Regions from separate parts of the Psychrobacillus sp. NPDC058041 genome, predicted to be linked through region 3. Evidence: predicted binding sites of a transcription regulator. Region 3 holds the regulator's gene; each other region holds the start of a gene.
What was found. The regulator LexA, encoded in region 3, represses DNA repair genes until DNA is damaged. The targets are predictions, from matches to a motif close to CGAACATATGTTCG.
Positions count from the first base shown of each region.

Region 1: the regulator LexA is predicted to act here: its motif matches at 2,569-2,582, upstream of recA (recombinase RecA).
Region 2: the regulator LexA is predicted to act here: its motif matches at 4,547-4,560, upstream of ACFVR1_RS14325 (carbohydrate kinase).
Region 4: the regulator LexA is predicted to act here: its motif matches at 4,982-4,995, upstream of ACFVR1_RS04440 (Y-family DNA polymerase).

Region 1 is NZ_JBHVRO010000005.1:41,497-49,269, forward strand. It holds gene rny (ribonuclease Y) at 1-1,224, opposite strand, end outside; gene recA (recombinase RecA) at 1,421-2,485, opposite strand; gene ACFVR1_RS09465 (competence/damage-inducible protein A) at 2,729-3,985, opposite strand; gene pgsA (CDP-diacylglycerol--glycerol-3-phosphate 3-phosphatidyltransferase) at 4,003-4,581, opposite strand; gene ACFVR1_RS09475 (helix-turn-helix domain-containing protein) at 4,639-5,505, opposite strand; gene ACFVR1_RS09480 (DUF3388 domain-containing protein) at 5,522-6,319, opposite strand; gene ymfI (elongation factor P 5-aminopentanone reductase) at 6,864-7,595, opposite strand; gene yfmH (EF-P 5-aminopentanol modification-associated protein YfmH) at 7,588-7,773, opposite strand, start outside.
Region 2 is NZ_JBHVRO010000009.1:37,004-44,776, forward strand. It holds gene ACFVR1_RS14300 (YtxH domain-containing protein) at 1-62, opposite strand, end outside; gene ACFVR1_RS14305 (DUF1128 domain-containing protein) at 507-728, shown strand; gene ACFVR1_RS14310 (hypothetical protein) at 812-1,483, opposite strand; gene ACFVR1_RS14315 (NUDIX hydrolase) at 1,644-2,219, opposite strand; gene ACFVR1_RS14320 (pseudouridine-5'-phosphate glycosidase) at 2,498-3,409, opposite strand; gene ACFVR1_RS14325 (carbohydrate kinase) at 3,406-4,506, opposite strand; gene motB (flagellar motor protein MotB) at 4,612-5,385, opposite strand; gene motA (flagellar motor stator protein MotA) at 5,369-6,172, opposite strand; gene ACFVR1_RS14340 (aminopeptidase) at 6,363-7,595, shown strand; gene ACFVR1_RS14345 (hypothetical protein) at 7,688-7,773, shown strand, end outside.
Region 3 is NZ_JBHVRO010000002.1:1,201-8,973, reverse strand. It holds gene tkt (transketolase) at 1-1,811, opposite strand, end outside; gene ACFVR1_RS02560 (DUF896 domain-containing protein) at 1,897-2,130, opposite strand; gene ACFVR1_RS02555 (YneB family resolvase-like protein) at 2,196-2,843, opposite strand; gene yneA (cell division suppressor protein YneA) at 2,840-3,157, opposite strand; gene lexA (transcriptional repressor LexA) at 3,332-3,952, shown strand; gene ACFVR1_RS02540 (manganese efflux pump MntP) at 4,170-4,739, opposite strand; gene ACFVR1_RS02535 (OsmC family protein) at 4,927-5,346, opposite strand; gene ACFVR1_RS02530 (amino acid ABC transporter ATP-binding protein) at 5,367-6,113, opposite strand; gene ACFVR1_RS02525 (amino acid ABC transporter permease) at 6,126-6,767, opposite strand; gene ACFVR1_RS02520 (substrate-binding periplasmic protein) at 6,786-7,616, opposite strand.
Region 4 is NZ_JBHVRO010000002.1:384,722-392,494, forward strand. It holds gene ACFVR1_RS04400 (hypothetical protein) at 146-589, opposite strand; gene ACFVR1_RS04405 (hypothetical protein) at 714-1,157, opposite strand; gene ACFVR1_RS04410 (hypothetical protein) at 1,141-1,302, opposite strand; gene ACFVR1_RS04415 (DinB family protein) at 1,347-1,820, opposite strand; gene ACFVR1_RS04420 (hypothetical protein) at 1,877-2,212, opposite strand; gene ACFVR1_RS04425 (DUF4181 domain-containing protein) at 2,239-2,637, opposite strand; gene ACFVR1_RS04430 (DinB family protein) at 2,705-3,178, opposite strand; gene ACFVR1_RS04435 (DUF6157 family protein) at 3,195-3,596, opposite strand; gene ACFVR1_RS04440 (Y-family DNA polymerase) at 3,682-4,935, opposite strand; gene ACFVR1_RS04445 (DinB family protein) at 5,143-5,679, opposite strand; gene ACFVR1_RS04450 (GNAT family N-acetyltransferase) at 5,836-6,381, opposite strand; gene ACFVR1_RS04455 (ABC transporter permease) at 6,421-7,461, opposite strand; gene ACFVR1_RS04460 (ABC transporter permease subunit) at 7,458-7,773, opposite strand, start outside.

The DNA of each region.
Region 1 (7,773 bases), on a different contig from region 3:
CGTGTCACCATGATGTGAAGCAATACTGTTTATGACTACAGGATGCTCTTTATACTTGGTTGCCAATTCTACACCAATTTCTACATGGCTTCCTTCTACTTCATGATCAATTGCTTTTCCAATATCGTGTAGTAACCCAGCACGTCTCGCAAGAGTTACATCTTCTCCAAGCTCAGCAGCCAGTAATCCAGCTAAATAGGCTACTTCTGTAGAATGCTTTAACACATTTTGACCGTAGCTTGTACGATAGCGAAGTCTACCTAAAATTTTCATCAGATCAGGATGTAAATTGTGAATACCGATATCAAATGTTGTTTGCTCGCCGATTTCACGAATTTGCTCATCCACTTCTCTTCTGGATTTCTCTACCATTTCCTCAATGCGAGCTGGATGTATACGTCCATCCTGTACTAGCTTTTCAAGTGCTAAACGAGCTGTTTCCCTACGTATCGGATCAAATCCTGATAGAATAACAGCTTCTGGTGTATCATCAATAATTAAATCAATACCAGTGAGGGTTTCTAACGTACGGATGTTTCGACCTTCACGACCAATGATGCGACCTTTCATTTCATCATTTGGTAAATTGACAACGGAAACAGTTGTTTCTGCCACATGATCAGCTGCAAATCGTTGTAATGCTAAAGAAAGGATTTCTCGAGACTTTTTATCCGACTCTTCCTTTGCACGAGTTTCAGATTCTTTTGTCATGACAGCAATGTCCGTTGCAAGCTCATTTTCTACTTCTTGAAGAATTATTGACTTCGCTTCTTCACGCGTTAAAGTAGAAATTCTTTCAAGCTCGCTTTTTTGCATACTAACTAACTCGTCCACTTTACTTTCCTTCTGTTCGATATGCTGTTGTCTTTCAGTTAGAGCATCTTCTTTACGCTCAAGACCTACTTCTCTCTTGTTTAGAGCATCATCCTTACGATCAAGATTCTCTTCTCTTTGTAATAACCGATTTTCCTGTTTTTGCAGTTCCATACGGCGTTCACGGATGTCAGATTCTGCTTCATTTCGTAATTGGTGAGTTTCATCTTTGGCTTCTAACAGTGCTTCTTTCTTCAAAGCTTCTGCTTCTCGCTTTGCTTCATCTAAGATGAGTGCAGAAGATTGTTTTGCACCGGACACTTTTGAATCGTTCACTTTTTTAAGATAATTATAACCAACAAGCGCACCGACAATCAGACCAAGCAAGGCGGAGATGATAATTTCTAACATTCGAACACCCCCCTATTGCTATACTTTTTAAGTTATAGTCGGCACATATATACACATGGCATATATGTATTGCCTTTTCATCTTTTATTCAAGAAATTATACAATTTTAATTGTATAGATGTAGAAATACTCTGTCAAGGAAACGGAAGGAATATAAAAAAAAAGTCTCCCAATAATTGAGAGACTTTTCAATATTTTATTCTTCAGATAATAATAATTCAAATTCTTCATCTTCTTCTTCAGGTTCGTGTCCAGCAATTGTGTATGAACTTCCAGCCATACCAAGTGACTCGCGAATTTTAAGAGCAATTTCATTTTTAATAGCAGGATTTTCTTTTAGGAATTGTTTCGCATTTTCTCTACCTTGTCCTAAGCGCTCTTCATTGTATGCATACCATGATCCACTCTTTTGTACAATATCCAACTCAGACCCAAGATCGATTATTTCTCCTTCTTGGGAGATTCCTTCACCGTACATAATATCCACTTCAGCAGTTCTAAATGGAGGTGCAACTTTATTTTTTACAACTTTGATCTTCGTTTTGTTACCTACAATATCAGTTCCTTGTTTAATAGCTTCAGCACGTCTAACTTCTAATCGCACTGAACTATAGAATTTTAGTGCACGTCCACCAGGTGTAACTTCTGGGTTTCCAAACATTACGCCAACTTTTTCACGAATTTGGTTGATGAAAATTGCAATCGTATTCGACTTGTTAATAGCACCAGATAATTTACGTAATGCTTGCGACATTAGACGGGCTTGAAGGCCAACATGAGAATCTCCCATTTCTCCCTCAATCTCCGCTTTAGGTACTAGTGCAGCTACTGAGTCAATAACTAAAATTTCTACTGCACCACTGCGGACTAATGCTTCAGCAATTTCAAGTGCTTGTTCACCTGTATCAGGTTGAGAAAGCAGTAATTCATCAATATTTACTCCTAGTTTTTGTGCATAAACTGGATCTAATGCATGCTCAGCATCAATAAACGCTGCTTGCCCTCCACTTTTTTGTACCTCTGCTATCGCGTGAAGAGCAACCGTTGTTTTACCAGAACTTTCTGGACCATATGTTTCAATAATTCTTCCACGTGGATATCCACCTATTCCTAAAGCTGCATCAAGTGCTAAGGAGCCACTAGATGAAGTCGATATCTCTCTATCTGTTTTTTCACCAAGTTTCATAATAGAACCTTTACCAAATTGTTTCTCTATTTGTTTTAAAGCCATTTCTAAAGCTGCTTTACGATCATTAGCCAACTGTTTTTCCTCCCTTAAAGTAAGTCTGATTTTTATTTCTATCTCTACTATACTAGGTAATTGAGAAATATACAAGAAAAAAGCGAACGTCTATTCGTTATTTTTACCATCAATTTCATTTTAGAAGCTAAAAACAGTCCAAAAATCAATTTTGAACTGTTTTTTTCGTTGAAAACTCTATTTTGGCTTAACGAAATAATTACTTCTACTCTTCCGTTCACTTTGTACCAGTACTGAAAAAAGTTAAATGGTTGTAAATCCGTGTTCACGAAGTAACCTGATTAAATAGTGAATGGCAAACTTTACTGCTCTCAATCTGTTCGTGTTTCTCATTCCAGTAAGATTTAGCTGGTAGGAGAATGGTGCCATTTGGTTCAAAACAAGACCTATCCAAACAGTTCCTGCAGGCTGTCCACCATGCGCATCTGGCCCAGCTGCGCCAGTAATACCAACACCTATATTCGTTCCAAACTTTTCTTTAATACGAATTGCCATGGCTTCTGCACATTTGCTAGAAACAACACCGGATTCAGTAATAATTTGTTGCTTAACGCCAAGTTGCTCCACTTTAATCTCTTCGGTATATGTAATCATACCTCCAACTAAAACTGCTCCCATGCCAGGGATTGAAGCAAGTTCTGATTGAAATAATCCTGCAGTCATACTTTCAGCAGCAGAAATAGTCAATTGGTTTTCAACTAAAATTTCCTGAAGCTTGGAAGCAAGAGAGTCATCATTATAACCATAAACATACTCTCCTACCCGCTTAAAAATCTCAGCTTGAAGGGTATCAATTTTTTCACGTGCATCCAACTCAGTCTCACTTTTAGCAGTAAGACGCAACGTAACTTCTCCATCTGAAGCAAGTGGTGCTAATGTGGGATTCGTTTGATTATCCAAAAGGTCTTGGACTTTTGTTTCTAATTCCGCTTCTCCAATTCCATAAAAACGAATAACATGTGATAATATAATTGTTTCTTCATTTATCAATTTTGAAAGCATTGGTTTTGCTTCAAATTGGAACATTGGCTCCATTTCTTTTGGTGGACCAGGTAAAAGTATATATGAGTGCTTATCTGTAGATAACAGCATTCCTGGAGCCATACCATGCTTATTTGGAAGGACATTGCAACCTTCTAATATTAACGCTTGCTTTTTATTATTTTCAGTCATTACGCGATTCATTCTTTTGAAAAACTCTTCAATATCTACCAAGGCATGATCATCCATTATTAATCTCTTATTCAAATGGGTAGCAATCGTTTCCTTTGTTAAATCATCTTTTGTTGGTCCTAAACCGCCTGTGAAAATGAGTAAATCTGCACGTTGTTCTGCGAGTTTAATGGTTTCTAATAATCGATTGGAATTATCACCTACTACTGTATGATAATACACGTCGATTCCTAGCTCAGCTAATTGAGATGATATAAATTTTGCATTTGTATTGGAAATTTGCCCCAATAACAATTCTGAACCCACGGCAATAATTTCTGCTTTCATCTACTCATTCTTCCTTCCTACTTAGAATCCAGTAATACTTTACGGTTTAAATAAAAGTAATCGATACCAGACCATAAAGTAAATACAAGGCAAATATACAACATAATCATGTCAAAAGGGATGGAGAACATTTCAAAGAAAACATTTCCTAATAACAAGGAAGATATTGCAATAATTTGTGTCCACATTTTAATTTTCCCTAACATGTTTGCTGCAACTACTTCTCCTTCATTTGCTAGAATCAAGCGTAATCCTGTTACTGCAAACTCACGACTAATAATTAAAATTACTACCCATGCAGGTGCAATTCCAAACTGAACTAAAATGATAAGTGCAGCTGAAACAAGAAGTTTATCTGCTAAAGGATCTAAAAACTTCCCCATATTGGTCACTAAATTATATTTACGCGCATAATAACCATCAATAAAATCGGTAATCGAAGCAATAATAAAAACAATTGCTCCAATTAGATGTCCCATAGGTATAGTTGCCCCAAGAAAACTTACATTTCCCCAGTTAAAATCAATCAGCATAAAAAACATAAAAACGGGAATTAAAAAGATACGAAACATCGAAATTTGATTTGGAACATTCATTTTCATCTATAGTAAGCTCCTTTCATTTTTCAAACAAAATAGCCATCTTATAGATGACTATTTGTTGAACTGTATTACTAAATTTTGAGTAGTTCTATTTGGTTGAAATTCAACCAATTGATCATTAATATACACCATGTTACCTGGAGTATGACCCATTCGAACACGAATACGTGAAAATTCACTTGCATCTAACTCATAAGTCTCACCAGCATTAACTGCTCGATCAACTAGTATTTTATTGTTTTCATCTCTTATATTAAGCCACGTTTTATTAGCCGCAACTACTTTTAAATCGTATTTTTCAGCATTCGTTAAATCATAGGTAGTCGTTTCTCCTTGCGTTTCGACAATTGTTAGCTGTTGTTCTGGTTTTGTTTCTTCAACTGGTGGAACGACCTCTTCTTTAGGCTCTTCTGTAGGCTTTTCTTCCTCTTTTGGTTTAACCGAACTATTTTCTTCGGACTTTGGTTTTGTTTCCATTGTTAAAGTAGTATCTACTTCAGTTTGATCTACTTCGTTTTTTGGCGTCTTCTGAAAAAGAATCCACAAGATAACGATAATAACAATAATGAATAGGGCAACAACAACCATTGGAAAAACTTCCATTAATTTATTGGAAGAACGACCACCTAAAGATCTTCTAGTAGGAGTTGCTGGAATATTTTTTGAAACTTCTTCATTTGATGGAGTAGGAATTTCAGTTTTATACATTTCTAATAGCTCGTCCCCATTTAAACCAACTGCTTCTGCATATTGCTTTATAAATGCACGCACATAGAAAGATCCTGGCATCGTTTCATAGTTACCTTCTTCTATTCCCGCCAAATATCTCTTTTGAATTTTTGTAATTTCTTGTAAATCATCAATACTATAACCTTTTGCTTTTCTCGCATCTTTTAAGCGAGATCCCAGTTCTGTCAATTAAAACACCTACCTGTTAAAAATTAAATCCACCAAATCCTTCAAATCCCTTGTCGGACATTCCGTGGTTTTTCTCCATCATTTCATACGTAAATTCTTCCTCAGGGCTATGACGAAGTTCAATTATATAATCAAAATCATCAATTGAATACTCGGAATGCTGGATAAACATATCCGGGTGTTCTACTACTTTAATAGTTGGCATACGCATCATTTCTCTAACTAACATTTGATGTTTTTCATCATTTGAATTTCTTGTCACAATACCATCTAATATAAAAATATTGCGATCACTAAACTCGTCCCCTGCAAGTTGACTTCTGATAGTTTGCTTAATCATTGTAGAAGAAAGAAATATCCATTTTTTATTTGCACATACGCTCGCAGCAACAACTGATTCGGTTTTACCTACACGCGGCATCCCTCTAATTCCAATTAACTTATGACCTTCTTGTTTAAATATTTCCGCCATAAAATCTACAAGTAAACCTAGTTCATCACGAACAAAACGAAATGTCTTTTTATCATCGGCATCTCGTTGAATATATCTACCATGTCTAACAGCTAGGCGATCTCTAAGCTTCGGTTCTCTAAACTTAGTTAATTGAATCGTTTCCATCGTAGAAGCAATATGCTCAAATCGCTCGATATTTTCTTTTTTTTCTGCTTTAATAAGCATTCCACGACGACCTTCGTCCACACCGTTAATTGTGACAATGTTTACTCTAAGCATACCAAGTAAAGAAGCAATATCTCCGAGAAGTCCGGGACGATTTATCTGAATTTCGTATTCAAAAAACCACTCACTAGCCATACTATATCTGTCCTCTCTATTTAGATGACGTTATTCACTCATTATAAGTTCTATCATATCTGATTTCTTAGATGAATAAAAGAAAAAAAGAAAAGAGCTGCAATAAAGCTCTTTTCAGACTGTAGACAAACTCAATTTTGGATGTATAGAGTTGTATATTAAATTGGCAGGGACCACCACTTCGCTTTCCGTGGGCTTGGCTTCAGCCTCCTAGGCCAACACGATGTTGGTCATGAAGGCGTCGCCTCAGGACGAGGCGCCCTTAGCCTTCCTTCCGTCACTGCGTTCCTGAGGGGTCTTCAGCTCAAGCTATTCCCACAGGAGTCTTCATGGGTGCCCTGCCTTGTAAACAATTCCTAATAATAGTTATCCACTATCTTCTCTTTTATTTGGATGAAGTAACCTCATTTCTATTCTTAAGCGTTTTATAAAATACTTTGTCGTCAAGATAAAAAAAAGCTGCAATAAAGCTCTTTGATTTTCGTATTTGGTTATTCAGACTATGGTCTAGTACGAGCTTATAGTCTAGAACATCCTAATCATATTAAATATACCATCCACCATTTACACGAATAATTTGACCGGTTATATAATTTGCTTTCTCGCTAACTAGAAATAACACTGTATTCGCTACATCTTCCGCAGAACCAAATACACCTGTTGGTATTTCCTCCAATAGGAGTTGTCGAACTTCTTGTTCCACATGATGATTCATTTTAGTATCAATAAACCCTGGAGCAACTGTATTAACGGTAATTTTTTGGGAACCTACTTCTTTTGCAAAAGCTTTTACAAATGCATGTTGAGCCCCTTTTGCAGCAGAATAAGCAACTTCATAGGAAGCACCTGTTTCTCCCCAAATTGAACCTACAAAAACAATTGAAGCATTTTCACATTTGCGAAGTTTAGGAGTCAATTGAGCAACTAAGTACATTGGATGCTCCACATGTACTTGAAATAGATGGCGAATCTCTTTTAATGTAGTATCTTCTAGTCCTTTATACAAACTATGCCCTTGAGCAAAAACAACTGACTGTATTGAAAAAATAGAAGATGATAACTTTTCTACTGACTCCGCATCACGCATATCGGCTTGTACGGGTATAAATTCTTGCTCATGATAAGTTGCTTCTAACTTTTCTAAGAGACGTTTTACAAGCTCTTCATTGCTTGCATAATGTAAGTACAAAGACCAACCAGCTTCTGCAAGTTTATAACTAATTGCATGGCCGATTTCACCTGATGCACCTACTACTAATGCAAACTTTTTATTCATTGTTCTTTTTCTCTTTTGGAATAATTGTAAATACGGTATGTGCATCTTCGTCTTGCATCGATTCAAAAGCATTTCTAACTTGTTCCATCGTTATATTTTCCAGCGTTGGAACAACATCAAATAAGTTCATATTGTTGAATGAGTAACGTGTAAATTGATTGGCAATATATTCAATAGA
Region 2 (7,773 bases), on a different contig from region 3:
GTCAAAGCTCCACCTAGTAATGCACCACAAACCATACCTTTTACTAATTTATTTTCACTCATGAGATAACCTCCATATTAGATGTGTATGTATTCAATTATACCCGTGACTAAGAGTAATAAAACAAATAAATTATTTATATTAAAAATAGTCTTGACTAACGGATGGAATTTTATGAAAGTACTATCGCGGAATATGGTATTGGAAGTGATACTCAATCTAACTCAGTTGCTGGAGTTGTAAAATCTACTTATCAAGATAAACTGAAAGAAGAAAAGCAGGCAGCTAAAGTATAGTTTTTAATTGACAATCAAGGCAGAGCGTGAAATGATAAAGAGAAACTCCAATCCAGTTCTTTCGGATTTGTAGTTTAACCATTCGGGCTTTTACGGGTAGTTAATCTTCCGTTTGCAGTACCCGATTCATTCTTAGGTTTACATTGAAAATCTTACTGTTTGTTAAAGCGGGATAAAAATTTTTAATGTATGAAAGGCAGGAACAAAAAGATGAATTTATCAGAACCTTCTGTTGAAAATGTTACTTATATGATTGAAACCATAAAAGAAAAGCTCCGTATGGTTAACGTAGATGCAATGAAACCAGAAAACTTTAATGCTACAGAATACGAAGATCTAATTTACTTATATGAAATGGTAAAAAAAAGAGATTCGTTTAGCCCAAGCGAAATGCAAGCAATTGCAGCAGAGCTTGGAAACTTACGTAAGTAGAATAACATAAATAAAAAGGACCAAATATGAGGTCCTTTTTATTGTGTTCTTATTCAACTAACGCACCCGTTAGTTGAAGAATATCACCTGTGTATAGAACTGGTTCTTGCAATAGTTATTAAGTCGTTTTCAATTGCAATATCTCCAACAATTCCATGAGGGTTAGGGATTTTTTTATATTCTTCCTCACTTATTTTCTGGCAGTCAACAATAGGTAAAGTACTAATCCCGACACTTTTATAGAATTTATCCATAAATTTTGTTGCATATTCTATTTTATTTAACTCGTTGTTGTCCATTATTTGCTCAGAATAACTACCAACAAACTTCCAACTGTAATCAAGTATTGAAGCGATACCTGAATTAGCAATATAAGAGAATTGTTTTTTCTCTATTAGTTCGTGTATATTTGAAATGTTAAGCGACTCATTAGTAAAGTGGTTTAGAAACCCAATAATAATATCATCATATTTATTTAATTTTAAATCCCCCTGTAAAACAACACCATAAGCATATTTATTAATTTCTTCTAGGTAAATTTCAAATATTTGTCTTGGAAATATATCTCGGAATTTTTTAGGTTTGTTTTTTAGCTTTATCTTAACTTCATACGGAAGCTGTCCCCCATAAATCCTCTGGTCAAAATTGAGTGCTTTTAATATTATATTTTCTAGTCTCTCAATATCCGCTTCAGAATTAATCTGTTTAAATTCTTCAAACAATAAAGTACTAATTTCTGATATAGACGAGTTCAATTAATCCCCTCCGAAATGTCCATCTTTACATATAAAATAAAATTCTTATTGAACTAACCTGCACCGTTAGTTGAACAAGAAAAAAGAGCCGTCTATCTTTAACTAAAGCACCACGTTAGTTAAAGTGTATAGTTTCACAAACATCCTCATTTAATTGATTTTATTTTATGATGAATAAATCTGGATGTTCTTTTAACAATTTTGACAGAAATAATAGTTGAGGAAAAGGGATTAAAAATAAATCTCTATTTATATTTCCTTTTAATATCGCTTTTCTATTTTGTTTAATAAAATCATTTAAAGTAATTTTATTATTACAGATAAAATGAACATCTTCTGGAGTTAGTAGTAGAAGTCCATTAGTTTCTGAAGAGGGATTTGGTTCATTTTCAGAGTAGGAAAGATACATTATTGATAAAGATTCCTGCTCATTTCCTTTAACTAAAATTGGAGCTATTTCCTCTCCTAACCGTAGTATGGAAGGCTTATTTCCCCACTCACTCATATGATAAGTTATTGGAGAATTTATTGGAGTAATTTTCATTGAAGCCTCTTCAAAAACTTCACGCCTAGCTGTCTCTAATGCGGTTTCTTCAAATTCTTTATGCCCACCAAGTCTAACTATTCCAAGGTTATTTGCCTCTTCTGTAGGACCAACCTGAAAAATAAACAGCCCCCGATATAAAACGTAAGCACCCGACGTTTTTACATTTTGATTAATATTAATGTCACTCACTCCACTAAAATGATTTAATGATAATTAATTGATAAGAATCCTAATACTCAATGTTTATATTCTATTCTCGTTTTTTATTTCCTCTTTCACTAACCTGCTGCGTTAGTTAAATAAAAAAAAAGAGCCGTCTATAATGCTTATTGTTCTTCTAACTAACCTGTGTCGTCTTACAACTATTTTAGACCATTTGTTGGTGTATTCTATTATCAACAAAGATAATTAACATAGCCATCTATAAAAAAAATCTTCCCGAGATTAGTTTCTCGGGAAGGTTTTTTTTATAGTTTATTTAGTTCAACAGCAATTTTAGCCCCTACTGTTGCATTATTGTAAACTAATGCAATATTTGATTCTAAGCTTTTTCCTTCTGTTAATTCTTTTACTTTTCCAAGTAAAAATGGTGTAACGTCTTTCCCTTTAATGCCGTTTTCTTCTGCTTCATTTAAAGCTTTCTCAATAATTCCGTTAATATATGCTTCTTCCATTGAATGCTCTGCAGGAATTGGATTTGCAATAATTGCGCCACCATTTAGACCTAGATCCCATTTCACTTTTAGCATTTCTGCAACCTCTTGTGGCTCATCCAGACGGAAGTTTGCATTAAACGCACTAGTTGCTGTATAGAATGCTGGGAACTTTTCCGTTTGGAATCCTACTACCGGAACACCTTTAGTTTCTAAATATTCTAGTGTTAGACCAATATCCAAAATGGATTTTGCTCCAGCGCATACTACAGCTACATTAGTAGAAGCTAATTCTTCCAAGTCCGCTGAAATATCCATTGTCGTTTCTGCACCTCTATGCACCCCACCGATTCCACCAGTTACGAACATTTTAATACCAGCAAGCTCTGCGCAAATCATTGTTGTGGCAACTGTAGTAGCACCAATTTCTTTAGAGGCAACTACATAAGGAAGATCTCTTCTAGAAGTTTTTCGTGCATTTTTACTTGTGCCTAATGTTTCTAGCTCTTCTTCTGAAAGGCCAATTTTAATCTTTCCATCCATTATGGCAATCGTTGCTGGAACTGCACCATTGTCACGAATAATTTGTTCCACTTTTCTTGCCATTTCAACGTTTTGTGGATAAGGCATACCATGTGAAATAATTGTTGATTCCAATGCTACTATCGCTTTTCCTGCTGCCATTCCTTCTTCTACTTCTTTTGAATATGTTAAAAATTCTCTCATGATAAATATTCCTCCAATTCATTATTTAAAGTAACTTTTGAAAGTTCTTTACGAACAGTCTCTGCAGATTGTAATGTTTTATTTGCATTAACCATACCTGCATTTACTGCTAATTTCATTTCTGTTCCTTCCAACCATGCATGAAGTGTTCCAGATACAAAAGCATCTCCAGCTCCAGTCACATCGACTACATGATCTACATTAATAGCAGGTACTAGTGTAGATTCACTTTCTTCACTTGAGTACATTACTCCCTTACTACCATTTGTAATGACAACATGTTTAACGCCTTTTTGAACAAATGCTTCTGAAGCTGCTCTCCAACTTCCTTCATCATTAATTTCCATTTTTAAATATGTTTCTGCTTCGTCTCGATTTAATATGATCCATTCAATACCACTTAAGTTATCCGGCATTCTTTCCATTTTAGGAGATGATACAGGAATGATTGCTAGAGAGATATTTTTTCCAATAGCAAGTGTTTGTAAGTATTCAATTACATCCTTAGGACAGTTCATGTCCACTATTAATAGTTGAGCATTCGTAAGATAAGATTCTTGTTTTTTCATGTACTCAACAGAAAGTTGATCGTATATTTCCATATTAGCTAGTGCGAAAAGCATCTCACCTTGCTTATCTAAAATGGCAGAATAAGTTCCAGTTGAATAATTAGCGAGTTTTTCTACAGAAAATAAGTTCATCCAATGACTGGATGCTTTTTCGATTATTTGATATTCAATATCATTCCCAACTACGGATAATAATCGTACACTATGACCAAGTCGCCCTAAATTTTCGGCAATATTTCTAGCTACTCCCCCAACACTTTGCAAGCTCGTAGTTGGATTAGATGTTCCCATTTGTAACTGATTTTTTACTAAGTATTTGCGATCTAAATTTGCACCACCGATACAAATAACCTCATTGGCTTCAGGAAGAATATATGCTCTACCTGTAATTTTACCAATCCTAATTAATTGGGAAATAATATTTGCAACTGCTGGTCTTGACATATCTAGGTTATTTGCGATCTCTAATTGAGATGCATATGGATTTTTTCTAAGGTACTGTAATATTTGTATTTCTTTTGGTTGCACAATAATTAACCTCCTCTCAATTAAACTTTTGTTTTCATTATAAACTTTTGTTCGAAAAAGTCAAAAGAAAAACTGATAACAATTTAAAATTGTTATCAGTTTTTCTTATTTTGGAGCGTCGTTTAGAGTACCATCTTGTAATACGCGTGGTTGTATTAACACTTCCACACGTCGATTCTTAGCACGTCCCTCTACAGTATCATTAGAGGCAACAGGTTTAAATTCACCATAACCTTTTGCACTAAAATATAGTGGGTCAATCGTTCCTTTACTAACTAAAATCTTAAGAAAGTTTACTGAACGCATTACACTTAGTTCCCAGTTAGAGGAAAACTCACTGCTTGAAATTGGAATATTATCAGTATGCCCAGTTATTACAACATTTCTTGGAGGATCAAATACTAAAAGATCGGATATGTCTTCCGCAATTTGACGATATTCTGATTTTACTTCTGCTTTTCCCATATCAAACAAAATGTTTTCACGGATTGTAACAAGCAATCCTTCATCCGTTAATTTGGTTACGAACTGTTTTTCTAATGCATTAACTGCAATATATTCATCGACACTAGCTTTTATCTCAGATAGTGCTTTCTGGTCTTCAATATATGCAGAACTTTGCTCTTCTGTTTCATTTGTATTATTTGGTGTTATAGGTACATCAATTGGAGAAGGATTATCCATAAAATTTGTTCCACCATCAAAGATTTGATTAAAAACTTGAGCCATCTGTTCGAGCTTCTGTTGATCCACAGTACTCATTGAAAACAATACGATAAAAAGAGCTAACAATAATGTCAAAATATCTGCGTATGGAATAAGCCATGATTCGTCAATATGCTCTTCTTCCCTATGCTTTTTTTTATGCTTCTTTGCCAAGGTCTCCGTCCCCGCTTTCGTTCATTATTTTTTTGCGGTCGGACATAGACAGGTATGAAGCTAGTTTTTGTTCAATAACTCGAGGGGCATCTCCTTCTAACACGGAAAGAATCCCTTCCAACATCATCAATTTTTGGCGAACCTCTTGCTTAGACTTTCGCTTTAGTTTATTTGCAAATGGGTGCCAAATAATGTAACCAGTGAAAATCCCTAATAACGTCGCAACAAATGCTGCTGAAATGGCATGTCCTAATACATCTATGTCATTTAAGTTTTTTAAAGCGGCAATCAGTCCAACTACTGCTCCAAGTACCCCAAGTGTAGGAGCATATGTACCTGCTTGTGTAAATATTAAAGCTCCACCAATATGCCTTTCTTCTAAAGCATCGATTTCTTCTGACAATACATCACGAATATAATCCGCATTTTGTCCATCAATCGCTAGTGTTAATCCATTTTTTAAAAATGGATCATCTACATCAGTAATCTTACTTTCTAATGCTAATAAGCCCTCTCTACGTGCCAAATCTGCCCAACTAGAAAACATTTTAATAACTTCTCTATCATCTGCAAGTTTTTTATCTTTGAATATTACTCCAAATAACTTGGGTACTCTTTTCAATTCATTCATCGGAAAAGCAATTACTACAGCTGCAATTGTTCCAAAGATAATAATTAAGATAGCGGCAGGAACTAATAAACTATCTGGACTAACTCCTTTTAAATACATTCCAACTAACAATGAAACTAACCCAATGATAAGACCAACAACTGTAGATATATCCATTCATTAACCCCCAAATTCTATTTCTCTCATTATTTCGGCTATTTTGTACTTTTTTTAATAATAAACTTATTTTCCTGTAATATAATTTCATATTTTATGAACAATATACGACTTTTTACCTCTAATATGTATTGTTACATTTGACTGAAAACTGATATTATTAAGTTAAACATAGAAAGGGAGTATGAATATGTCATTATTTAATGAAACACTTAAAAAGTACGCTGCGCTCGCTGTAGAAGTTGGGGTTAATATTCAGCCTGGCCAAAATTTATTTATCTCTTCTTCAATCGATAGTGTTGAACTTGTTCGATTAATTACCAAAAAGGCGTATGAGGTCGGTGCAAATCAAGTATTTGTAGACTTTTCAGACGATGAAATTACTCGCTTACGCTATGATTTAGCTCCTAAAGAATCTTTTGACTCCTTCCCATCATGGAAAGTTCAAGAAAGAGAACTGTTAGCTGAACAAGGTACTGCTTTCATGAGCATTATAAGCCAAAGTCCAGACCTTTTAAAAGGTGTTGATACTAGTAAGATTGCTGCTTTCCAAAAAGCTGCTGGTACTGCATTAAGTAAATTTCGCCAATATACGCAATCCGATAAAGTTAGCTGGACAGTAATTGCTTCACCATCAAAAGAATGGGCTAAAAAGGTATTTCCGAATGTTGGGGAAGAAGAACAAGTTTCTGCACTTTGGGATGCTATCTTCAAAGCGGTACGCGCCGATTTAGAAGATCCAGTTTCAGCTTGGAAAGAACATGATAAACTACTACACGAGAAAGTAGATTATTTAAATGATAAAAACTATAAAAAACTACTCTATACAGCTCCAGGAACTGATTTAACTATCGAACTTCCAGAAGGTCATTTATGGTGTGGAGCGAGCAGTGTCAACGAAAAAGGAGAAGACTTCATGGCGAATATGCCAACAGAAGAAGTTTTCACTGTTCCGTTGAAAACAGGTGTAGACGGTTACGTTTCAAGTTCTAAACCGTTAAGTTACGGTGGTAACATTATTGATAATTTCACTGTTACTTTTGAAAAAGGTCGTATTGTAAAAGTAGAAGCAGAACAAGGCCAGAAAGTGCTTGAAGATCTTGTCGCAACAGATGAAGGTTCTCACTACTTAGGGGAAGTTGCACTAGTTCCACATGACTCACCAATCTCTAATTCTAATTTATTATTCTACAATACTCTATTCGATGAAAATGCTTCGAATCACTTAGCAATTGGTAGCGCATATGCATTTTGTCTAAAAGGCGGCAAAACGATGAGTCGCGAAGAACTTGCTAAGAATGGGCTTAATGAGAGTATTACTCATGTGGACTTTATGATTGGGTCCGATAAAATGGATATTGATGGAGTTAAAGAAGATGGGACTATAGAGCCTATCTTCCGCAACGGTAACTGGGCATTCTAACTATTATTAAGTGGATTTCTATAAAATACTACTTACCTTTTAAATAGTTTTAAGCTATAATAATAGTAACATGACTAGTGAGGTGTTTAATAATGGGCTTATTCACAGTTACAGTTCTTGGCTTTGCAGCAGTTACAGGTATTGTAGGTTATACAGTTATGCATTACTTCGCAAAATC
Region 3 (7,773 bases):
GAAGGAAGTACTGATTTTTTATATGCATCATCTTGTTGCTCAAAAAGATCCCAAGATGGCATAGATACTACTGAAACTTGAATTCCTTCATTTGCAAGTGCTTTTTGAGCTTCAACTGCAAGACTTACTTCTGATCCAGTTGCTAGTAGAATTGCTTCTGCGTTTGCTTTTGGTGAAACGATATAAGCTCCTTTTGAAACGCCTTCGCTTGCTTGTTCTACTGATCCTTTTAGGGTCGGAAGGTTTTGTCTTGAAAGTACAAGTACAGTCGGATGATCTTTTGAAGAAACTGCAAGCTTCCAAGCTTCATTTGTTTCAATAGCATCTGCCGGACGGATTACAGACAATCCTGGCATTGCACGTAAAGAAGCTAAATGTTCTATTGGCTCATGAGTAGGTCCATCTTCACCAACAGCAATACTATCATGTGTAAATACATACGTTACAGGAAGTCCCATAAGAGCAGATAAACGAATCGCTGGTCTTACATAATCACTAAATACAAAGAAAGTACCACCGAACACATGTAAACCACCATGTAATGCCATACCGTTAAGGGCAGCTCCCATAGCAAATTCACGTACACCAAACCAAATGTTTTTGCCTTCATAGTTTTCTGCAGAAAAATCTCCTGCATTCTTCATCGTCGTTTTGTTAGAACCAGCTAAATCCGCACTTCCTCCAAAGAATGAAGGAAGGTTTTGAGCGATTGCGTTAATTGCATCACCTGATGCAGATCGAGTTGCATGAGAAGTACCTTCTTCGTAATCCTTCATAGCAGCATCAAAGTTTTCAGGAATCTCGCCGTTAATCGCTTGTTTTAATGTTCCAGCAAGCTCTGGGAACTCAGAGGAATAAGTATTAAATTTCTCATTCCAAGATTTTTCTTCATCAACACCTAATCGATTAGAAGCAGCTTTAAAAGCTTCATACACTTCTTCTGGAACATAGAAATCTTCCTCTGATGACCATTGATATGCTTCTTTCGTTAATAGTGATTCTTCTTTTCCAAGTGGCATACCATGTGCATCTGATTTACCAGCTCTGTTTGGTGAACCAAATCCTATTACAGTTTTAACTTCAATTAGGGTTGGTTTATCATTTTGAGCTTTTGCTTTTTCTATTGCAGATGAAATTTCCTCAATATCATTTCCATCTTGGACTAAAATATAATTCCATCCATAAGATTCAAAACGTTTCTCCGTTTTTTCTGAGAATGATTTATGCAGGTCACCATCTAAAGAAATATCGTTACTATCATAAAGTACGATTAATTTATCTAATTGCAAATGTCCGGCAAGAGAAATTGCTTCAGCTGCGACACCTTCCATTAAATCTCCGTCTCCACAAAGTGCAAATGTGTAATGATCAACAATATTATAGTTTGGACGATTATATGTAGCAGCTAAGTGTGCCTCTGCCATAGCCATTCCAACAGCCATTCCAATACCTTGTCCAAGAGGGCCAGTTGTAGCTTCTACTCCTGCAGTATGACCGAACTCTGGATGTCCTGGTGTTTTTGAATTCCATTGACGGAAGTTTTTAATTTCTTCCATTGGTAAATCGTACCCACCAAGATGAAGTAAACTATATAAAAGCATAGAACCATGTCCCGCTGATAAAACAAAACGGTCACGATTGAACCAGTTCGGATTATTTGGGTTATGGCGTAAATGTTTTGTCCATAGCGTATATGCCATTGGTGCAGCTCCCATTGGAAGACCTGGATGACCAGAGTTCGCTTTATCTATTGCATCAATTGATAAAGTACGGATTGTATTAATTGCAAGTAAATCTGTTTGTAATGACATTAGTGACATCCTCTCGAGCTAATTTTTTCTATACTTCTAGTTTAGACAACAATGTATGCATTATCAATGGTTTCGTAATGATTAGTTAATTCAGAAATTTCCCTTTTTTAGCTTGTTGTACTTTAAGTGGCGTCACATCATTACCTTCAATGTCAACAACTTTTACACTCTCAATTGTATCTCTCATCGTTGTGCGAAATGTCTCTAAATATTCTTTTCTTAATGCACTTTGTTCTTTTGCTTCCTCAATAGACAAGCCAGCCGATTTTGATTTTCTTGAAAGCTCACTTATTCGTTCAAGTTTTTCTTTACTTAACATATTATTCACCCTTTAAAATTTATTCTTATTTAAAGGTAAGGAAAAAACACACAGAGTGCAAGCCTTTAACCTCCGTGTGCTTCAATAAATTCAATATATCTTCTATGAACTGTTGCTTTACTTATTTCAAAACCTAATCCTTTTAACGTAAAGGTAATTTCTTCATATGTTAAACCAGCATTGCGCAATCTTACTATTTCTTGAACCGGAATATCAATCCGCTCTCTGCCTTCAGGGTTACCTAGAGTTTTTAGATTCCTCTCAGGACGAAATCCTTGGGAAACCGCACGCTTCATTCCCCGTTTAATTTTCGCATTGTGTAGTTTTCGTTGATATTCTTCAACAAGGGCAAGAATTTCTAATAACATGGAGTCCATCTCATTCAAATTTAATACACCTTTATCTTGTAAAGTAATAACAGAAGTATTTGTTTTTTGAAGAAGATGTAATACTGCCATTCGTCCATTTCCGCGTCCAATTCGAGTCTCATCTTGTACAAATACAGCATCTATTGTCTGTTCTTTGATAAATGATAATAAATCAAGCAATCCATCTCTTTCAATATCATAGCCACTATGTTTATCTATAAATACTCTTTTTACTTCATACCCTTGAAGAACAGCAAATTGAATTAATTCTTCTTCTTGTCTTGCTAATGAAGTTTCTTGCGTTTCTTTCTCTGTGCTGACACGACAATAAATTACTGCTTTCATTGGCTTATACCTGCTAGCTCTGTAGAATGATCAAGATTAACCTGATTTGACCTATTTGGGATAATAAGTATGTCTCCTGCTTTAATATGTGCTGAATGTAAGTTGTTTAATGCCATTACTTCATTAATCCAATCTGCTTTTGACTTATCTGAGCCAAACTTATCGGCTAATTCCCATAAAGAATCTCCATGTTCAATTATAATAGGATAGTCATGTTTTTCACCACTAGAATTTATAAATGCAATTGTCATTATAAAAGATAAACTTAATCCCAAAAATATAGTTAGAAAATAATTTTTTTTAAGTAGTTTCATTCAAAGTTCCCCCGTTTTAGAATATCTGTTCGCTTTATCTATTTTCATATTAAAACGAACACATGTTTTTGTCAATACCTTTTCAGAACCTATGTTTGCATATTGGATAAGAGACTGATATACTATAAATAAGAATGAGAACAACGCTTATTATTATTTAAAGAGGTGAAGGTATTGAAGAAAGCATCTAAAAGACAAGAAGATATTTTAGCTTTTATTAAAGAGGAAGTAAGAAAAAAAGGTTATCCACCTTCCGTGCGTGAAATTGGCGAAGCAGTTGGACTAGCCTCAAGCTCAACTGTACATGGTCATTTGGCTAGGTTGGAAAGCAAAGGTTTAATTAGAAGAGATCCTACTAAACCTCGTGCAATTGAAATACTTGACAGTGTTAATTCAATAATAGAAAAACAAGGAGTTGTTCACGTACCCTTAGTTGGTAAAGTAACAGCTGGCCTTCCTAATACAGCAATTGAAAATGTAGAGGAGTTCTTCCCACTTCCTGAAACGTTTGGAACATCTGATGATAACCTTTTCATGCTTGAAATTATGGGTGATAGCATGATTGAAGCGGGTATTTTAAACGGAGATTATGTAGTTGTAAAACAACAACAGTCAGCTAATAATGGTGAAATAGTTGTTGCTATGACAGAAGATGATGAAGCTACAGTAAAACGTTTCTTTAAAGAAAAGTCTTATTTCCGTTTGCAACCTGAAAATTCTACAATGGAGCCGATTATTGTCAACCAAGTATCTATATTAGGTAAAGTAGTAGGAGTTTATCGTCATATTCAATAGACACTCGGCAACTTGACATAATCTACTATAATACGTATTATGAAATAGAGCCGATATCATATCTAAACGAAAAGTGGACATTTTCGTTTAGATCATCGAAAAAACCCCTTTACCTTTATGGTTGAGGGGTTTTTATTTATGATTTCATTCAATATTTGATACAAAAAAACGTATTTCATTTAGAAAAAAGATTTATGTTAGATAGATAATACAATTCTTAATCCAGCATCTCGTATAAACCAATAAAAATTAGTATGCCACCTGAAATAGTTATAGAATATTTACCAATAAATGTTTTATTTAGTAACAAACCAAAATGACTTCCAATACCAACGGTCAAGATTGAAAAAAAACCTATAGAAATTACAGTCCAAATAGCTGATATCCCACTTGCTCCAATTGCAATTCCACTTATTAAACAGTTCACAGATAATATAAACCCTAAGCTAATTGCTTCTCTAACAGAAATAATATTATTTCCATCTTTATCAATTTGTTCTGTTTTTTTGGCTGTATCCTCGTTAGAAAGTATACTTGATAAAATAGTCCATAGACCGATTATACAAAGTAAGGAACTCCCCAAAAGGTTTGCATGTAATATTGGAATATAGTTAGTGATAATTTCTCCACTTACAACTGCAACATAAGCGACTACCATTGAAATAATCGCTATTGTTACATTTGAAAAGATAGGTATTTTAGTTTGTTTTATTCCGTAGGCCAAACCTATTCCTAAATTGTCTAAATTAGCTGCTATCCCTATAAGGATAATAGTTATCCAATGCATTTTATCCTCCCCAAGACCTTTGATCTCTATTTAAAAGGATATGCAGGATTTTTTTTTTTGTTAAAAAAATTTTTATTTTCGATGCTTTGATTGCATAAAAAACTCCTTCAACCATATGGATGAAGGAGTACTTTATTTCACTAAAAACACAATAAACGGTTTTTGCATCTATTGTTTTTAGAATTCTTTATACTTCAATTTCATTACCATTTAAGATTAAACGATAGGCTATTTCAGCCTTCAAGGATGCAGATACAGCACAATATTTCTCTTCTCCTAATTTAATTGCACGTACTACTTTCTTTGCGTCAATATCTCCTCTTACATCGAATAATAACGAAGCAGCAGTAAATGCAGTTGGCAATTCTTCTCGTCGAGAGCCATCTACTTTAATTTCTATGGACTCAATTTTATCTAAATGTGGCTTTAATATCATTGTAACGTCAATTCCAATACAACCCGCTAGTGAACTGAGTAGCATTTCAGTAGGTGTTGGGGCATTGCCTTCGCCTCCATAATTTGGCGTTGCATCCATATACATTGGATATCCTGATGGACCTTTTGCTTCAAATGCACGTCCTCCTTGCCATTTTGCTATTACTTCCATTTTTATCAACCTTTCTTTTCTTAGAATTCTTTTACTTTTGCTAAAAATTTTTGCGCACGTTCTGTTGCAGGTTGTGTAAAGAATGACTTTGGTTCTGCATCTTCGATGATTTGTCCATCCGCCATAAACAAAATACGATTAGCTACATTTTGGGCAAAATTCATCTCATGTGTTACGATGACCATCGTCATTCCCTCATCAGCTAATTCTTTCATCACTTTTAACACTTCTCCAACAAGTTCAGGATCTAACGCTGATGTTGGTTCATCAAATAACATAATTTGTGGTTCCATTGCTAGTGCACGAGCAATTGCTACACGTTGTTGTTGTCCACCTGATAGTTTAGAAGGATAAACATCTTCCTTTTCTTGCAGGTCAACTCGTTTTAATAATTGGCTAGCTATTATCTTTGCTTTTTCCTTCGACTGTTTCTTAACGACAATTAATGCTTCCATTACATTTTCAATAACTGTTTTATGCGGATATAGGTTAAACTGCTGAAAAACCATACCAGTATCTTGACGTATGGCATGAATTGTTTTTTGGCGTACCTTTTTCTTATCAGTTGCTCGTAGTTGATGATCATTAACAAATATAGTTCCACTTGTAATCGTTTCTAGTCCGTTTAAGCAACGTAAAAGAGTACTTTTTCCAGAACCACTTGGTCCAACGATAGCGACAACTTGATGGGCAGGAATCGTCAATGAAATATTTTTTAACACCTCATGCTTATCAAAGCTTTTGGATAAATCATTAGTTTTTATCACGATTTTACCCCCTTAATAAATCGATAATCGTTTCTCAATTTTATTCAATATAAATGTAAATACTGTACTCATTATCCAGTACATAACCGCAATAGATAAATAAAATGGCATGTAGACGTAATATTGCGCGACTAATAACTGGGCAGAACGTAATAACTCTGTTACAGCAATAACCGATACTAATGAAGTTTCTTTTAACATCCCTACAAATGTATTACCAAGTGGAGGTATAGCAATGCGAATTGCTTGTGGAATGACAATACGTCGAATAGCTTGAGCCTCCGTCATTCCCGTCGCAAGTGCTGCTTCAGTTTGTCCATTTGGCACCGCTTGAATAGCCCCACGGAATGCTTCTGAAACATAAGCACCGATATTAATACTCAGAGCAATATAAGCCGCAGTGAGTGCTCCTAATTCAATGCCATAATCAACAAGACCATAATATACAATGACGATTTGAACAAGTGGCGGCGTTCCCCGAATAATCGATACATACACTCTCGCTATTGTACGAAAGAAACGATTGCCCTTTAAACGAGCAATCGCTGTAATTAAACCGATAATTAAGCCGAAAAACATAGATACCACTGTAATTAATAATGTATAGTAAGCCCCTTTTAGTAAAAAGGGTAAATTATCAATTACTACATCCATGGAAACTACCTACCTTCTTTACTCGGCCTTTGGTTCTTCATCAAACCATTTTACGAAGATTTTTTTATACGTACCGTCTTGTTTCATATCAGCTAATGCTTTATTTAAAGCATCAACTAATTCTGTATTCCCTTTTTTAACAGCTACTGCAGCTTTGTCGGATTTTATTGGTTCACCAACAGTTTTCACTTTAAATCCATTTTCTTCAATTATAGGTTTTAGTGCATATACGTTATTAATTGTCGCATCTACACGACCTGCATCTAAATCTTTTAATGTTGTAATGACATCATCGTACGTATTGATTTTAAAGTCTCCTACTTTAGGCATTAAATCATTGCGTAAAAATGCTTCATCGTTCGTCCCTAACCCTACAGCAATTTTCTTCCCTTTGAAATCATCAACTGATTGAATAGTTGTATTGTCCTCTTTTACAATTACTTTCACATCATTCGTAATATAAGGTTCAGTAAAATCAATTTGTTTTTTACGGTCTTCTGTAATCGTTACTTGGCTAACCAAAATATCAAATTTACCTTTTTGTAATCCAGGTATAAGTCCAGAAAAGTCCTGTGCAACAAATTTTGGTTTTACACCTATACGATTCGCTAATTCTGTCGCAATATCAACATCAAAACCGTCGTATTCTTGACTTTTATTCATGAAATTATAAGGTGCATACGTTCCCATAATCCCTATTGTTAATTCCCCTTTATCTTGAATAGCCTTGAATGAATTTTTATCGCTTTCTTTAGTTGAGTTATTACCACATGCCCCTAATAACAAAGCTGTTGTCGCTGCTAATGCCAACAAAATTTTACTCTTCTTCACTTTCTCTTCCTCCTTAATTAATAATCCAAACAAACTAAAAAAGATCAACCTGAACAGTTTTTACAACAATTTAGTCTAAATCTACGTTTGATGATAGAACCTAAAATTGTATTGTTATCGCTCTATCTAAACAAACCACTCTGGCTTCAATCTTGCATATCTGCTCTCCTGATTC
Region 4 (7,773 bases), 380 kb from region 3:
AAAACGAGTTCAACTACGAAAGTGAACTCGCTATCCAACTTCCTTCATCAACAAGGAAGGAGGTACATTTATAATTGAATTTTAAGTACTAGGTTCTAATTGAATTTAGAATTGTGTTAGAACTTGACATGCGAATTAAACAGATTTATTTAGTAGTCAACTTTTTATTGTCCAGTAAAATCGATTCTTCCACATCATCCCATTTTACTTTTACTAGTATCACTTCATCTTCATTTACTTTCGCCCCGTTTTTTGAACCCCCTGAAGAAGAAAATATTATCGTTGTAGTGGGTTCAATGAATTCCTCTGTTCTTTTTCCATTACTGTGAAGTGTACTATAGGAATATTCCAATTTTCGCATGGAAGATAACTCTTCTAAAGATCCTTTATATGTTAATGTAAATTTATAACTATCCTCATTTGAATAGGTCCCGATGCCGTTATCTACTCCCCGTGCTTCTGTTCCCTTATAGGAATATTCCGCTTTCCAATGTTCACTTTCTCCGGTAAATTTATAATCGTTATGCGTGATATCCGTACAAGCTGTTAAAAGAAATAGTGGAAATAAGAATGTGAGTATTCTTTTCAATTTATTTCCCCTCCATTTGTTACTTTAAATTCCTCGCTCATTTTCACACTGTAGGAACGCATTGCTTTTGGAAAACCTTCTTTTTTGATTTTATGTATCACTGATTGGACGCTCTCCTCGTTTATCAAACAATTAAGCTTTGAATTCTATGCCACGCACTTACTAATGGAACGAGCGGAATTAATATCGCAAAGATAAGGTTACTTTGGGAGATTGCCTTCCTAACGTGCATTCCAGTTCGTACACGCATAATAATTAGAGTAAAGGATACGCCAAGTGCTGTATAAAGTAGCAGTAAAGCGTCCTTCTGCCTCTTTACTGCACCCTCAATCTCTTCCAATTTCCATTCGTCTTGTTTCGAGAATTCTATTGTTTGAATCGTTTTTTCTTTTCCTATTAAACTAAAAGATGTAATGGTTAACTCATTTTTTTGTCCAGACATAATCTCATAACCATTTGGTAAAAAAGAAGCTTGGTATACAAGGAGGTACGACAAACAGCAGAAGGCTATTATAACGAAAAAATATGGTATAAATGCTTTTAATTTCTTTCTAAAAGTTTTCTTCATTTCTTTTATCGGTCCCCTCTTCGTGTTTGTCTTTTACTACTTCCTTTTCATTCAAGTACCTACTCACATAATATTCTTCTTCAAGATTGTTAAATCCTTCTTTAATTAGGAAAATTTGAATATAAAAGAGACCAAAAGTATGCATACGTTTGATCTCTTTACTATTTATTATGTTATAAGAAACTCATTTTATTTCGCCACCACAGATTGATATATTCTATTAATCGTTTCCAGATGGAGTGCTTCATGGTAAAAACTAAAGAGAAATGTTTCTCCAAGTGTGTGAAATGTGATGCCAAAATGATTCGTAAATGGCTTTGGTAGTTTTTTATGTAAATTTCCTTGAAGGGATTGTTGAATTCTTATTTTTTGTTCAGATAAAACGGAATAAATGTCGGCTAATGATGGAGGTGTTTCTTTCCAATCAGTTGGCTTAGTTCCCGCTCTAAAAAATTCTCTATATTCTACTGGGAGATTTATCTTTTGATCTAATACTCCATAAACCAGGTATTCCTGAATATATGCAATGTGGCCATAATTCCATCGAATACTGTTATTAAAACCTTTGGGTACTATATCCGCAATCTCTTCTGATGTCTTTAGGATAGATTGCTCCGTTATTCCTCGTACTGTTTCCATATGTTGAAAAATTGTTTGTTCCATTTAAAAGTCCCCTTTTCTACTCGAAATTAGCATCCATTCAAGTATTAAAACTGTTTTTAGTTTATATTTGCTTTAAATAGACTGTTATTAACTTGAATTGCTATTGCCTCTTCTACATTTATATTCTTTATTTTGAATATTTTACTCGTATTTTTATATGGGTTTTGGTCTTCCGAATAGGAGACAATTTCGTGAATTCGAGTAATTTTACCTATTTGTTCTTCCACTTCGTTAGTAGATAAAACTTCATCGGTCATTTGATAGGTTAAGTTGTCTATTTTAATTACAGCTGGTGTAGTGTTAGTGAATTCAGCACTGCTTAATTTGTTCGCATTACATCCTGTAAGTAAAATAGAAACAAAAAGTAAGCCTATTGTTATTGCTTTTTTCAATTTATTTGCCCCTTTATAAAGTAGAACTAGTATAATAAATACTTTGTAGTAAAATGAGCAGTTATTGATACTATTGGCATCCAACCTGCCCACGTAAAATAAATATAATATTCCTTAGAGTCATCAGTTGATTTTTTTATTAAATATCCTCTGTAACTATATATAACTAGAAAAAATAACGATAACCATAAATAAAGAGGAATAGGATTTAGAGTGCGATAGATATCATCCTTTAAAATGGTTATATTTGCCATGACGCTTCCAATAGCAAATATAACGCCAATTAATATGATAGTAAAAGCTTCTTTTTTATTGAACTTAACATGTTTCATATTCTTTGGTAGATTAAACTTCTTTTTCACCAATGCCGGTAGAACAAAAACACTACTCACTAACAAACAGTAAATGACAATTGCTAGCCACACCACATTTCTCACCCTTTATTTCACAGAATTTCTGGATCTTATACGAAGTTTTTGAAGAAATATCCCTTCATTCCACTGTTATAGCTCGATATATTCTTTTGATCACTTCCATATGCATAGCTTCGTGATAAAAGCTAAAGAGAAATGTTTCCCCTCTAGTATGAAATGTGATGCCTAATCTATTTGTAAATGGTGCTGGCAATGTCTTGTTTATATTTCCTTGAATAGCTTCTCTTATTCTTGTTGTTTGTTCGGTTAATACAAAAAGAATATCTGCTAGTGATGGCGGTGTTACTTTCCAATCAGCTGGTTTCGTTCCAGCGCTAAATAGTTCTTCATAGTTGCTTGGTACACCTAACTCTTCACCTAATACTGCAAATACGAGTCTTTCCTGTATAAATGCAATATGACCGAAATTCCAACGAATACTATTATTAAAGCCTTCTGGAACTATATCTGCTATCTCTTCTGGTATCTGTTGGATGAATTCCTTTGTTATTCCTCGTACTGTTTCCATATGTTGAAAAATTGTTTGTTCCAAATTAACTCCACCTTTATTATTTTCTTTTAGAACGCATTCCTTTTAAAACTGTAATCGTACCTAACTGTAGAAATTGCTTATACATATCGCTATTAGCATCATAAATTGCTACTTTCCCTTCTTCATCATAGTGGATTCCCCACCCATACTTTTTCACTAATGATGAAGCTCTGAAACATGCTTTAGGTGTTGCAAAAAATTGTTCTCGTAGCTCTTCTAACTGATTGGATTTAATCTGATTCTTGATCAGGTAAGTTTTAAATTGCACATCTTCTTGTGTGTATTTGTACGGATTGTTGTAGATTAAATCGTATTCAATATAAGCAATTGTAGGTTTTTCATTTTTAGACATTGGTATAACTGCGGAAGTAACTGGTGAATCTTCAGAAATTAAAATTAAAGTGTTTTTATAGCTCATAGAATTATCCTCGTTTCATAACTCCTTGATCATCTATCCTTCTTTTTATTTATTTCGATAAATTTTTGAATTTCCCTTTAATTTTCTACTTTTTATGTCCTCCAAGTAATCCAGCTCGTTTTCTAGCGGTTCCCGCTTCAGTATAGGACACTGCTCGCAAAATTGCGGTGGAACCATATTTACTTCGCAAGTCATCCATGGTTTTTCCCAGTTTTCGTATTTTCCATTTGTCCTCTTCAAATAAGCTTAGTTGCATCGAGTGCTCCGGTTCTAAATTCGTTAAAGAAATCGATAGTCTCCGAACTGGACGATGATCATAAAAATCGTCAAAGATTTGTTCGCATACTTTATATACTTTCATCGTTGCATTTGTCGATTCTTCTATGGAGCGAGAACGGTTAAATCCCCCTCCAAAAGCATCTTTGCTGTATCCGACTGCGAGATGTATCGTTCTTCCAGCCATATTTGCTTCTCTTGCGCGTCTTGCCACATCTTCACACATCTCCAAAATAACCGCCATCACTTCTTTTTTCGTTCGGTAATCACGAAATAGTACTTGCCCTTTTCCATAACTAATTTGTCCTTCTACTAGAGGTGCACCAAGTTCGGATAAATCAACTCCCCAAGCATGATAATATAGCTGATTTCCCATTACACCAAATTTACTCTCTAATATTTCTAAAGAAGTTTGCGCTAACTGACCTACAGTGAAAATGCCCATATTATTTAACGTTTTTTCTAAACGAGAGCCAATTCCCCATAGTTTATTTAATGGTGAGACCGGCCATAATTTTTTCGGTACATCCTCGTAAGTCCATTTTGCAAAACCTGTTTTTTTCGCATCTAAGTCTAACGCAAGCTTCGCCATAAGCATATTTGGTCCCATCCCAACCGCACATGGCAATTGAAATTGACTATACATCCCATCTTGTATGCGCTTAATTGTATTCTCTACTGGTCCCCAAAGTTTTTCGGTTCCTCCTAAATCTGCAAAGCATTCGTCTACGCTGTACACATGAATCGCTTCATTCGGAACAAACTGATTTAAATAACGGACGATTTCTACAGAAACTCGAACAAAAAACTCCATCTTCGGCTCGATTAGATGAATAGATGGATGATCTGGAATTTCGAATAGCCTAGTTCCTGTTTTTACACCAAATTCTTTTTTCATTCTTGGCGAAGCAGCAAGCACAATGCTTCCCTTTTGCTCCAAATTACCAATCACAGCAATAGGTGTTGTCATCACATCCAACCCAGCATCGGCTGCCGCGCAACTTGCGAAAAAGCTTCGCATATCAATGCATATAATTTTTCGATTTTCTAACCCTTCGTACATACTATCCACTCCCATAAAAGGAACATTTGTTCTTAATAGTATATGACAAACATTCGTTCTTATTCAATGGTAATAAATAGTTTTAAGTACACCCGGAACAAAAAAAGAATGCGTTTTGACTAGAATAGTCAAAACACACTCTAACAATGGTCTATTAGGTTCACTCACCATTTTTTTAGTTCTAAATATTCCTTAGATAGCTTAAAATTAGCTTTTTGGGTAGTCTTCAGAAGAAATATATCGATCTCTAATTATGTTGCGATGATGCAGTTCATGACCAGCTATAATAACGATAAGTGCACGGACAGTCACTTCAGAATTGTTTGCAGTTCCCCGACGAAGTAAATCTTCGCTTGATAGGCTCTTAATTAAATGAATAGTCGACTGGCGAACAATATATAAATTTTGAAGAAGGTCCTCTACAGCCTGTTTATTAAAAGATGCATTTTGTACGTATTCATTATCATTATAACCAGGAAGAGCAACTGTTTCGCCCCGAGCTATGGAAACCAGCCTAAAGCTCATGATTCGCTCAGTGTCTGCTATATGCCCAATCACTTCTTTTAAGGTCCATTTCTCAGGTGCATAGCGGAAATGAGCTTGATGATCAGAAATGTCCTGTAGTAATGCAATTGTTTCTTCCATCTGTTGAACTAAAGTTTGTATGAAATCCCCATCAGATACTAACTCTACATATGTTGAATAATACGGTGCGTATTCGTTTTTCTCTAGCAATTTGTACATTTGTATTCTCCTTTATAGATTAATATTTTTACTATTCTACAGTCTCACTAGAAACTCCTTTGTTTTGCTAGTCCGCATTAGGTGCTTATAGGTGCGGATAAACCCTTTATATACTTGATATCGTTGCGTATGTATGAAAAAATTTATTTTGATGTCTTATTCATTAAATCTTCCCATAACAACGGTGTTGTAATATTGACCGTCTGAAAGGATTTTGTCTTTTTCTAAAATGCCTTCCGTTTTAAAACCATACTTTTTATAAAGATTTATCGCTTTGTCATTTGTTTCTAAAACATTTAAAGTTATTTTCTTTATTCCGTTCAAATCAGCCCAAGCAATAGATTCTTTTAAAAGGTTTGTTCCAATACCGAAACCCCAATAGTCCTTTAATACACAGACCCCAAATTCTACTTTATGGGCGTAACGTTTCAAAAAATTTCCTTCACACCTTGAAAATCCGACAATTTTATCATTAATGACGACAACTAGAAAAAGATTCTTTTTATTTTCCGTATCCGCTTTTATTAATTTCTCAAAACCAGCTGTGTCAATATATGCTTCACCTTTTTCTCTATCTAAGTTTTGAGACTCTCCGTCAATCTGTAATCTGATTTCGGACAAAACCTTCGCATCTTTATTAATTGCATGTCTTACTATGTAGCTAATCCCGTTAACACTAAATTCTCTTTGATTAATTTTCATCCCTAATCCCTCCCGAGAGAAAAAACTGCAGCCAGAGGACTACAGTTTTGGAGTATTTTCTTTTTCATTTTGAAGCAAAAGCTGCAATTTTTCTTTTAACTGCTGCTTATTCCATTTGAGTGTCTCATCCGACACAAAAGCAACTTTCTTTCGTTTGAGGATTTTGACTTGGCCATTCACAGCTCTCGTATAGCCTTCGATCATTGCAGCAACTGCTAAAATGACAAGTGCGAAACAAATGGCAGGAGCAAGCGGAAGCCACGGAACACCCAACAAATAACGAAACGATGAACCAAAAAGTCCAGCCCATTCATATGCAATCGATTTCGGTGGATCTCCAAACATTGGATCATAGCTCACTTTCGTTCCTCCGATAAATAATTTAAGAAGGCCTAAATGAGTGAAAACAACTAATGTTTCTACAAGTTGCTGACCATATAAAACAAATAACTTCTCACGCATCATAGGGTACAGATGTCGCGTAATAATTCGAAGTCGACTAGCACCAAGTGTTCTTGAAGCCAAAATATACTCCTCGTGATACAGTAAATTCGCTTCATTGCCAATTAACGACGCAACAATTGGCACTGTAATAATGGCCATTAACACAACTTGAATAACAATACGCTCCCACACAGTAGTAGAAAACCCCTCCATTGGCTCCCATAGGACGGGGTACAATATCAAATAAGAGAAAATTGTCATAGGGACATAATGAAGTGGATCAATGAAACTATTAACCAATGAACGTTTCTTTTGCCAATATGTACCGATTGCAAATCCAATAGGTACAGCAATAAGCATACGTACGGCAGCCACACCCATCGCTGCTATAATTGTATATTTTGCACCAAGCATAATTTTCGCAAGCATATCAAATCCAAACTGGTCGGTCCCAAAAGGATGCATCAAACTAGGGGATAGCGGAGCAGCTGCCACCAGCCTACCATTTTCATAGATAAAATACGTTTGTTTCGGGTCCGGTCCAAAAATCCATTCAAATACAAAACTACCAACTAAAAAAAATGTAAGCACACTAAATCCAAGAACAAAGTACGGTTGCTTCCAAACAGATTTCATTCCAAAGCACCTCCCCGATTTAAACGACGTAAGAAGTACCACTCACCAAAGCTATATATGAAGAATACTGGTAAGAAAAAGCTGCAAACAGTAATTAAAAACAATTCCCCTGACAAGTGTTCACTCAAGTGATACATAATACCTGGCATGTTAAACATTCGTTCTAATATGAATAAGTTGGAAAGCATAAACCACATCGTTTTTTTCGATTGAAAAAATATACTAATAACTGCGTTTCTAAAAATATGTATAATTAAAATAATCAACTTACTAAACCCAAGAGACTTGGTAAGCTCAACATACATTTTTCGT